Regions from separate parts of the Streptomyces sp. NPDC053673 genome, predicted to be linked through region 1. Evidence: riboswitches for the same ligand, from Rfam matches in the RefSeq annotation. Region 1 holds a riboswitch; each other region holds the start of a gene.
What was found. Region 1 has a riboswitch for cobalamin ahead of ACZ6ZQ_RS18050 (ribonucleoside-diphosphate reductase subunit alpha). Riboswitches for the same ligand answer to the same signal wherever they lie in the genome.
Positions count from the first base shown of each region.

Region 2: another riboswitch for cobalamin. It lies ahead of metE (5-methyltetrahydropteroyltriglutamate--homocysteine S-methyltransferase); the one in region 1 lies ahead of ACZ6ZQ_RS18050 (ribonucleoside-diphosphate reductase subunit alpha).
Region 3: another riboswitch for cobalamin. It lies ahead of ACZ6ZQ_RS23515 (prenyltransferase/squalene oxidase repeat-containing protein); the one in region 1 lies ahead of ACZ6ZQ_RS18050 (ribonucleoside-diphosphate reductase subunit alpha).

Region 1 is NZ_JBVJKN010000011.1:70,326-73,590, forward strand. It holds gene ACZ6ZQ_RS18050 (ribonucleoside-diphosphate reductase subunit alpha) at 1-1,384, opposite strand, end outside; cobalamin riboswitch at 1,515-1,636, opposite strand; gene ACZ6ZQ_RS18055 (YbdD/YjiX family protein) at 1,828-2,034, opposite strand; gene ACZ6ZQ_RS18060 (carbon starvation CstA family protein) at 2,049-3,265, opposite strand, start outside.
Region 2 is NZ_JBVJKN010000012.1:102,073-105,337, reverse strand. It holds gene metE (5-methyltetrahydropteroyltriglutamate--homocysteine S-methyltransferase) at 1-1,937, opposite strand, end outside; cobalamin riboswitch at 2,088-2,309, opposite strand; gene ACZ6ZQ_RS19140 (MurR/RpiR family transcriptional regulator) at 2,622-3,265, opposite strand, start outside.
Region 3 is NZ_JBVJKN010000017.1:44,445-47,709, reverse strand. It holds gene ACZ6ZQ_RS23520 (MBL fold metallo-hydrolase) at 1-1,027, shown strand, start outside; cobalamin riboswitch at 1,293-1,440, shown strand; gene ACZ6ZQ_RS23515 (prenyltransferase/squalene oxidase repeat-containing protein) at 1,533-2,792, shown strand; gene ACZ6ZQ_RS23510 (SCO2322 family protein) at 2,879-3,265, shown strand, end outside.

The DNA of each region.
Region 1 (3,265 bases):
CTCCCTCTTCGACGAAGGCGCCGAGGTTGACCGAACCGAGGTTGCAGACCGCCGTCTCGCCGTCGTTCGTGACCTCGATGATCTCGGTGCAGAGGTTGGAGGAGTGGACGACCGTGCCGGGCTCGGCGGTCTGGTTCGCGGTCCGGTTCGAGGCGTCCTTGAACGTCATCCAGCCGTTGCCGGTCTGGGCGAGGGTGCGCATCATGCGGCCGTAGAGGTCACGGGCCGGGATCGTCCTGCGCGCGAGCCCGGCGGCCTCCGCCTTGCGGTACGCGGCGTCGAAGTCGTCGCCCCACAGGTCGACCAGTTCGGGCACGTCGGCCGGTGAGAACAGCGACCACTCGGCGTCCGCGTTCACCCGGCGCATGAACTCGTCGGGGATCCAGTGCGCCAGGTTGAGGTTGTGCGTACGGCGCGCCTCCTCGCCCGTGTTGTCGCGCAGCTCCAGGAACTCCTCGATGTCCGCGTGCCAGGTCTCCAGGTAGACGCAGGCCGCGCCCTTGCGGCGGCCGCCCTGGTTCACGGCGGCGACCGAGGAGTCCAGCGTCCGCAGGAACGGCACGATGCCGTTGGAGTGGCCGTTGGTACCGCGGATCAGCGAACCGCGGGAGCGGATGCGGGAGTAGGAGAGGCCGATGCCGCCCGCGTGCTTCGACAGCCTCGCGACCTGGTGGTAGCGGTCGTAGATGGAGTCCAGCTCGTCCAGCGGGGAGTCCAGCAGATAGCAGGACGACATCTGGGGGTGGCGCGTTCCGGAGTTGAAGAGGGTGGGGGAGGACGGCAGGTAGTCCAGCCGGCTCATCATCCCGTACAGCGCGGCGACTTCGTCGAGGGCCCGGACCGAGTCGTCCTCCGCCAGGCCGGCGGCCACGCGCAGCATGAACTGCTGCGGCGTCTCGATGACCTTGCGGGTGATCGGGTGCCGGAGGAGATAGCGGCTGTAGAGGGTGCGCAGGCCGAAGTAGCCGAAGCGGTCGTCGCCGGCGGGGTCGACGAGCGAGTCGAGGCGCCCGGCGTGGGTCTGCACGAACGCGGCTGTGCGGTCCGCGATCAGGCCCTCGCGGTGGCCGACGGCGACGGAGCCGGAGAAGGCGGCCGCCCCCTGTGAGGCTGCCTCCTCCGCGATGGTGAGGGTGAGCAGCCGGGCGGCGAGCCGTGAGTAGGCCGGGTCCTCCGAGATCAGGCCGGCGGCCGCTTCGGTGGCCAACTCGCGCAGTTCGGCCTCGTCCGAGCCCGCATGACGGCCCCGGAGCGCGGCGGCGGCGACGCGGCCCGGGTCGGTGTCGGGGAGATCGGCGGTGAGGTCGGTAAGGGTCCGCAGCAGCGCGGTACCTGGCCCGTCGGTGAGCTTCGTTGAAGCAGGATCGGGCGGCGCGATGGTCACGGGGTGCTCTCCCTCGCTCGGCTGGGGGCCGGCGGGGCGCAGGGGCACGGGCGCACACGTCTGAGAGCCGGTGCGCCGCGTCCACCGGCCTGTTCCGCGAGGCCCGGACGTGTCGGCACCCGGGCCGGACGGTCCGGGCGCGCTGTCGGCAGGTCCTCGGACTCGTGGGCACGTGGGTAGCACCGATTCACCGTTGCGGGACAGTTCCGGATTCGCACCGGATTCCCCTGCGGCGACAGCGAGATGAGCATACATGTGGGGGCGACTGGTTGCGGAACCCCCCACATGTTGTGTCGCGGCGGCTCCTGGAGCTCCAGGACGTCCGTCGGCGGGCTCACGCCTGGTACCGGCTCCCGGTCGCGCTCCGGCGCAGCGTGGATCACGGGAACGCCAACGGGCCGCCGCTTCCCGCAGGGGAACACGGCGGCCCGTCGGCGCATCGCTCAGCAGCAGCGGAACCCCTCGCGGGGGTCGGCCTCCCTGGCGTCCATGCGGCTGCGCTCGAACTCGCGGCGTGACATCACCTTCGCGCCCGGGTCGTGGGATCTGGTGTGGGCGACGTAGCGGTCGTACACCGACTCGCCCGACACCTCTCGCACGTACCAGCGGACCCAGTCCACCGCGCGCCGCAGGCCGCTCACCGCTGTCATACCTGCCACGGTACTCACGCCGTGCCGCTTCCCGCAGCCTCGCGGTCCGCGCCTGCGGCTCCGACGGCCGCGAGCTCCGCCTTCTCCTCCTTGGTCGTGATCAGTCCGGCGGGCGCGACGAGCTTCGACTCCACGTACGGGACCTCGGCGAGACGGATGCCCGCAGGGTTGCGGATCGCCTTGATGCAGACCCTGGCCGCGTCCGCGAGGACGATCACGATGAGGATGGCGAAGAGCGCCGCGAGGAAGCCGTCGACGGTCGAGTTGGTGACGACGGTGTGCATGTCGTCCATCGACTTCGCCGGCGGCAGCACCTTGTCGGCGTCGATGCCCGCCTGGTACTTGTCGCGCTGGGCGAAGAAGCCCACCTTCGGGTCGCCGGAGAAGATCTTCTGCCAGCTCGCGGTGAGGGTGACCGAGGCGTCCCAGGCCAGCGGAACGGCCGTCACCCAGGCCCACTTGAGACGCCCGGACTTGACCAGCAGCGTGGTGCAGACGGCGAGCGCGACGGCCGCCAGCAGCTGGTTGGCGATGCCGAAGAGCGGGAAGAGCTGGTTGATGCCGCCGAGCGGGTCGTGCACGCCGACCCAGAGGAAGTAGCCCCAGCCGCCGACGACGACCGCGCTCGCGAACCAGACACCCGGCTTCCAGCTGACCTGCTTCATCGGCTTGTAGAGGTTGCCCAGTGTGTCCTGGAGCATGAAGCGCCCCACCCGGGTGCCGGCGTCGACCGTGGTGAGGATGAAGAGCGCCTCGAACATGATGGCGAAGTGGTACCAGAAGGCCTTCATCCCGGCGCCGCCCACCACCGCGGAGAAGATGTCCGACATGCCCAGCGCGAAGGTCGGCGCACCGCCGGTGCGCGAGAGCAGGCTCGCTTCCTCGACGTCCTTCGCGGCCTGTGTCAGCTGCTCGGGGGTGACGGTGAAGCCGAGGTTGGCGACCGCCTGGGAGGCGGAGTCCACCGTGGTGCCGAGGACACCGGCGGGTGAGTTGACCGCGAAGTAGAGACCGGGGTCGAGGATGCAGGCGCAGATCATCGCCATGACCGCGACGAAGGACTCGGTCAGCATCGCGCCGTAGCCGATCATCCGGATCTGGGTCTCCTTCTGGATCATCTTCGGGGTGGTGCCCGAGGAGACCAGGGAGTGGAAGCCGGAGAGCGCGCCGCAGGCGATGGTGATGAAGACGAACGGGAACAGCGAGCCCGCGAAGACCGGCCCCTGGCCGT
Region 2 (3,265 bases), on a different contig from region 1:
CCGCTGGTGGTGAGGCGGAACGCCTCGGTCGCCCATGTGAGATAGCGGGCCCGGTCCGCGGCGCGCAGCGGCAGCGTCTCGCGCAGGGCGGGTTCGTCGACCTGGATGACGGAGGTTCCCGCCGCTTCGAGGTCGTCGACCTCGTCCCGCAGGGCGAGGGCGACCTGGCGTGCGGTGTCCCCGAGCGGCTGGTCGTCGCGGACGAAGGACCAGGCGAGCATGGTGACCGGGCCGGTGAGCATGCCCTTGACCGGTCGGTCGGTGAGTGACTGCGCGAAGCGGGTCCAGCGCAGGGTCATCGGTTCGGGGCGGGAGATGTCGCCGGCGAGGATCGGCGGGCGGACGCAGCGGGTGCCGTACGACTGGACCCAGCCGTGCCGGGTGGCGATGTAGCCGGTGAGCCGCTCGGCGAAGTACTGCACCATGTCGTTGCGTTCGGGCTCACCGTGCACCAGGACGTCGATTCCGGCCTTCTCCTGGAAGGAGATGACCTCGCGGATCTCGGCCTCGATGCGCTCCTCGTAGCCGGCGGTGTCGATACGCCCGGCGCGCAGATCGGCACGGGCGGTGCGCAGTTCGCCGGTCTGGGGGAACGATCCGATGGTGGTCGTCGGCAGCAGCGGCAGCGCGAGGTGGGCGCGCTGGGCGGCGGCCCGCTCCGGATACGGCTGCGCGCGGCGGCCGTCCGCGTCGGTGACAGCTGCCGCCCGGGCGCGCACCGCCGGGTCGCGGGTGATCGCCGAGCCCGCACGGGAAGCCAGATCGGCCCGGTTCGCGGCCAGCTCCGCCGCGATCGTGTCCGTGCCCTGCGCGAGACCACGGGCCAGGGTGACGATCTCGGCGGTCTTCTGGCGGGCGAAGGCGAGCCAGCGGGCGATCTGTGGATCGATGTCGTGCTCGACGGTGCTGTCCAGCGGCACATGCAGAAGCGAGCAGGAGGCGGACACATCGACCCGGTCGGCGAGACCGAGCAGGGTACCCAGGGTGGCGAGCGAGGCCGAGAGGTCGTTGATCCATACGTTGCGGCCGTCGACGACTCCGGCGACCAGGCGCTTGCCGGGCAGCCCGCCGGCCGCGGCGAGTTCGCCGAGGTTCGCGGCGGCCGGGCCGGTGAAATCGAGGGCGAGACCGTCGACGGGAGCCTTGGCCAGGACCGGCAGTGCTTCGCCGAGCCGGTCGAAGTAGGAGGCGACCAGCAGCCTGGGCCGGTCGCTGAGGCCGCCGAGGGCGCGGTAGGCGCGGGCGGCGGCGTCCAGTTCGGCGGGGGTGCGGTCCTGGACGAGGGCGGGCTCGTCCAGCTGCACCCACTCGGCCCCGGCGGCCCGCAGATCGGCGAGTACCTCGGCGTACACCGGCAGCAGCCGGTCCAGCAGTGTCAGCGGCTCGAAGCCGTCGTCGACGCCGGGAGCGGGCTTGGCCAGCAGCAGGTACGTGACCGGGCCGACGAGCACGGGGCGGGCGCGGTGGCCGAGTGCGAGCGCCTCCCTGAACTCGGCGACCTGCCTGGCCGGATCGGCGGAGAACACGGTGCCGGGGCCGAGCTCGGGGACGAGGTAGTGGTAGTTGGTGTCGAACCACTTGGTCATCTCCAGCGGCGCCGCGTCCTGGGTGCCGCGTGCCATCGCGAAATAGCCGTCCAGGGCGTCTGCCTCGACGGCGGCACGGTGGCGGGCGGGGATCGCGCCGACCATCACGCTGGTGTCCAGGACGTGGTCGTAGTACGAGAAGTCACCGGTCGGCATCTCGTGGACACCGGCCTCTGCGAGCTGCCGCCAGTGGGTGCGGCGCAGGTCCGCGGCGGTGTCCCGGAGGGCGTCCGCGGTGACGCGGCCCTTCCAGTAGCCCTCGATCGCCTTCTTCAGTTCCCGGTTCCGGCCCTGCCGGGGGTAGCCGTACACGGTGGCCCGTGCTCCCGTGGCTGCGGACTTGCTGGTCACGGAACTCTCCTTCGCGAGCGTGTCTCCGATACGACCCCGGGACGGGTCGAGGGCGCGAAGGAACGGCGACCGGGCGGCCGGGTGTTGCCCGTTCCGCCTGGTGTGTGCGCCGACCCGCCCTCGAGGTCACCGGGATCTCCGCACGCGTACGTCGCGGGCGGGCAACGGGCAGGTCTTCGGACTCGCGGGCACGTCTGCCGGTTTCCCGGCGGACATCTACTGGCCGTCGCTTCCCAGACCCGGCCGGGCCCAGTGCGTATGACGGCGGTCGTTCCCGCTCACCGCTGCGGGGCAGTCCCGGATTCCCACCGGGTTCCCTCTTACGACGCTCCTGTCCGGCTGACAGGGCGTACCAGCTGCACGGTCAGCGTAGGGGGTACGTGGGTGCGCGGACATCACTGTTCACATTCCGGAAGGTGATGCGCGGGTGCGGGTGGCCTGCATGCAGCAGACCGGCCGTCTTGCCGGCGGCCCCGGCCCAGGGGTTGACCGGGGCCGCCGGGGGGCAGCCAAGGGGAGAGGCTGCCCTAACAGAACACCGTGGGGCCGACGAGGAGGAGTGTCGTCCGCAGTGCCACCTGAAGTAAATATATTTACTGCCAAGTAAGCAAGGGCATGAAAAAATTCATGCACCTCTGGGTGTGAAAGTCCCTTCCGCAAGACCGCCGCCCGGCCCCGCCGGCGTCAGTCCTCCAGGAAGAAATCGTGCTGCTCAGCGGCCTGCTCGTACTGCTCGAGACGCATCTGCGTACGCTCGGGATCGGCATCGGCCATGGCCTGGAGGATGGCCGCCGACAGCACCCCCGGCGCCGCGTACGAGTCGAAGACCAGACGTGATCCGGTGGCGGCCGTGAACGCGACATCGGCCTCGTCGACCAGTGGCCCCATCGTCAGGTCCGTGATCAGTGCGGTGCGCAGGCCCGCACTGCGTGCGGCCCGCATCGCCGCCAGCGTCTCCTTGGCGTGCCGCGGCATCGCGAACGCCAGCACCCACGTGCCGCCCGCCTCCCGGGACTGCAGCAGCGCGTCGTAGGCCACGCTCCCCCCGCGCGAGACCAGACGCACGTCCGGATGGATCCGCCTCGCCCCGTACGCGAAGTACTCCGCGAGCGACGAGGAGATCCGCAGGCCGAGAACCGTCAGCGGGACCGACCGGGCGAGCTCCCGGCCGACGTCGAGCACCTTGCCCGTGTCGGCGAACACACGGCGCAGGCCCTCCAGACTGCCGATCTCGGCGTCGACGGCCGCCTGCAGTTCGTTGCGGCGGTCCTCCCCCGTGTCCACCGACCCGGCGACCGCGCTCAGCGCGATGGGCTGCAGCGCCTCCC
Region 3 (3,265 bases), on a different contig from region 1:
CCAGCACGGCGGAGGCGTCTGGTCCCTCCAGGTCCCCATCCCGGACAACCCGCTCGGCCACACCCTGGTCCATGTCCTCGACACCGGCCGCGGCCCCGTCCTCATCGACACCGGCTGGGACGATCCGGCCTCCTGGACGGCCCTCACCGAGGGCCTGTCCGCCATCGGCACCTCGGTGGCCGACGTCCACGGCGTCGTCATCACCCACCACCACCCCGACCACCACGGACTGTCCGGTCAGGTGCGCGAGGCGTCCGGCGCCTGGATCGCGATGCACGCGGCCGACACCGCCGTCGTACGCCGCACCCGGGAGGCACAGCCCGGCGCCTGGCTCGACTACCTGGCCGACAAGCTCGCCGCCGTCGGCGCCCCCGAGGAGCATCTCGCCCCGCTGCGCGCGGCGCGCGCCGAAGGCCGGACTCGCACCCTGCCCGGGCTCCGGGCCGCCCTGCCCGACCGGGAGATCGTTCCCGGGGAGCTGGTCGACCTGGCCGGCCGTCGGCTGCGCGCGATATGGACGCCCGGCCACACCCCCGGGCACGTCTGTCTGCACCTGGAGGAGGAGCATCCGGCGAACCTCCCCGGCGTCGGACGGCTCTTCTCCGGCGACCACCTGCTGCCGGGGATCACCCCGCACATCGGCCTCTACGAAGACCCCGGCGACTCCACCGTCACCGACCCGCTCGGCGACTACCTCGACTCCCTGGAGCGTGTGGGCCGCCTCGGCGTCGCCGAGGTCCTCCCGGCGCACCAGCACGCCTTCACCAACGCCCCCGCACGAGTCCGTGAGCTGCTGGCCCACCACGAGGAGCGGCTCGGCGGACTGCTGGAACTCCTCGCCGCGCCGCTCACTCCGTGGCAGCTTGCCGAGCGTATGGAGTGGAACCGCCCCTGGGAGCAGATCCCCTACGGCTCACGGAACATCGCGGTCTCGGAGGCGGAGGCCCATGTGCGCCGCCTGGTGAAGCTGGGGCGGGCGGAGGCGGTGGCGGGCAGTGATCCGGTGGCGTACGTGGTGGCTCGCTGACGCCCGTCCCCGTCGGCCCGGGTGGCGGCATTCCGGCGGGCGCTTCCGCGCGGGCCCGTCAGCGTGCACGTCATGGCGGTCATTGCGTCGACGACCCATGTCGACCGCCCCGGACCGCGACACCATGTCGACGGGCCCGGACCGCGGGGCAGACCGCGACCCCGAACCGCGACCCGGACCACCGGGACAGACCGCACGCCCGGCCGTGCGCCCGGCCGCTAGCCCGCCCGCCCATGGCGCCGACCGTCCCGGGGGCCCGGAATACGGACCGGTAGAGTGTGCGAGTCGTCATCACACCGTACGGGGGGAAGCCGGTGCAAATCCGGCACTGACCCGCAACCGTGAGCCGCCGTCGCAGGCGGTGAGTCGGAATGCCTCGTACCGGAGTGACCGGCTCGCGCCATCGGGACCGCCCGGTGGCCGGCACCGTCGAGGTATACGGCGCCGGAGCCTGGTGCCTCAGCGTGCCTGTGCCCGGCTCCCGACAGGAGAGGCACAGTCCGCCATGACCGTTCGCCGCAGCGCAGCAGCACTCGCCGCCGCTTCCGCCGTGCTCTGCGTGGCCGGTGCCCCGGCCGCGACGGCCGCGCCCACCCCTTCTCCCTCGCCCACGATCCCGGCCGGGCTGTACGGCACGAAGGACCCGACGTACGACGGTGTCTGGCGGCAGTCGCTGGCGCTGCTCGCGCAGGACGTCATGCGGACCGTGCCCGCCGCGAAGTCCGTCGACTGGCTGACCGGGCAGCAGTGCGCGAACGGCGGCTTCGCCTCGTACCGCGCGGATGTCAGCAAGCCGTGCGACGCGAAGACGATGCTGGACACCAACGCAACGGCGGCCGCGGTGCAGTCCCTGCGCGCCCTCGGCGGGCACCAGGACGCCGTCAACAAGGGCCTCGAGTGGCTGAAGTCCGTGCAGAACGCCGACGGCGGCTGGAGCTACAACCCGGGCATGCCGTCCGACGCCAACTCCACGTCGATCGTGATCGGCGCCTTCGCCGCTGCGCAGGCCAAGCCGGGCGACGTGAAGTCGAAGGACGGCAGGACCCCCTACGACGCACTCGTCTCCTTCGCGATCCCGTGTGCCGACGCGACGGGCGGCGGGGCGTTCGCGTACCAGCCGGACAAGGCGGGCAAGCTGCTCGCGAACGGCGACGCCACGGCGGCGGCGGTGCTCGGCGGACTGGGCCGCGGCATGATCGTCGGCGGCCCGAGGCCGGACGGTGAGCCGAAGTGCGCCACCCCGGCCAGGGCGACTCCGGAGCAGGCCGCACGCAACGGCGCCGCGTACCTCACGAAGGCGCTGGCGAAGACCGGGCACCTGGACTCGCCGCCGCTGCCCGGCGCGACCGACCCGGCCCCGCTGCCGGACTTCGGCAACACCGCGGACGCGGTGCTCGCCCTGTCCGCCGCCGGGCACAGTGACAAGGCGGCCGGTGCGGTGGCCTGGCTGGAGAAGAACTCCGCCGCCTGGGCGAAGGACGCCGGACCTGCCGCGTACGCGCAGCTCATCCTCGCCGCGCACGCGTCCGGTGCCGACCCGCGCGACTTCGGCGGTGCCGACCTGGTCGAGCAGCTGAACGCGACCGGCCCCGCGCCCACAGCCACGGACACTGCCACGCCCCAGCCGCGCGAGGGCGACTCCGACGACGAGACGGACAAGGGCGGCGACAGCGCCGGTATCTGGTGGATCGTCGGCGCGGGTGTCGCGGCCGGCGCGGGCATCGGCTTTCTGATCAGCGGTCGCCGGAAGAACCAGCAGCAGTGATGCCGGGGGCGACCGACCGCACTCGCCCCCGCACCCGCGCCCGCGGTGCGCGGTGGTACGGGATACGCGCAGGGGTGGGCGCGGTCGTGCCTGCACGACTGACCGCGCTCGTCCTCTCCCTCGGCGTCGCGCTCACCGTGTTGGGCGGCGCGGGGTCTGCGCAGGCGGCGGGCTACCGGTACTGGTCGTTCTGGCAGTCCGACGGCGGGGCCTGGGCGTACGCCACCCAGGGCCCGGCCACGGCCCGGCCGGCCGATGGCACGGTGGACGGCTTCCGCTTCTCCGTCAGCGCGGACTCCCAGGACTCGGCCGAGCCCCGGACCGCGCCCGGCTTCGCCGAGCTGTGCGCGGGTACCCCCGCGAAGGCCGGCACCAAACGCGTCGGCGTGGTCGTCGACTTCGGCACCCCCGCCGACGCGCCGGGGGGCGAGACGCCGCCCGCCCCCCGCACCGGCTGTGCGCAGGTCCGTCCC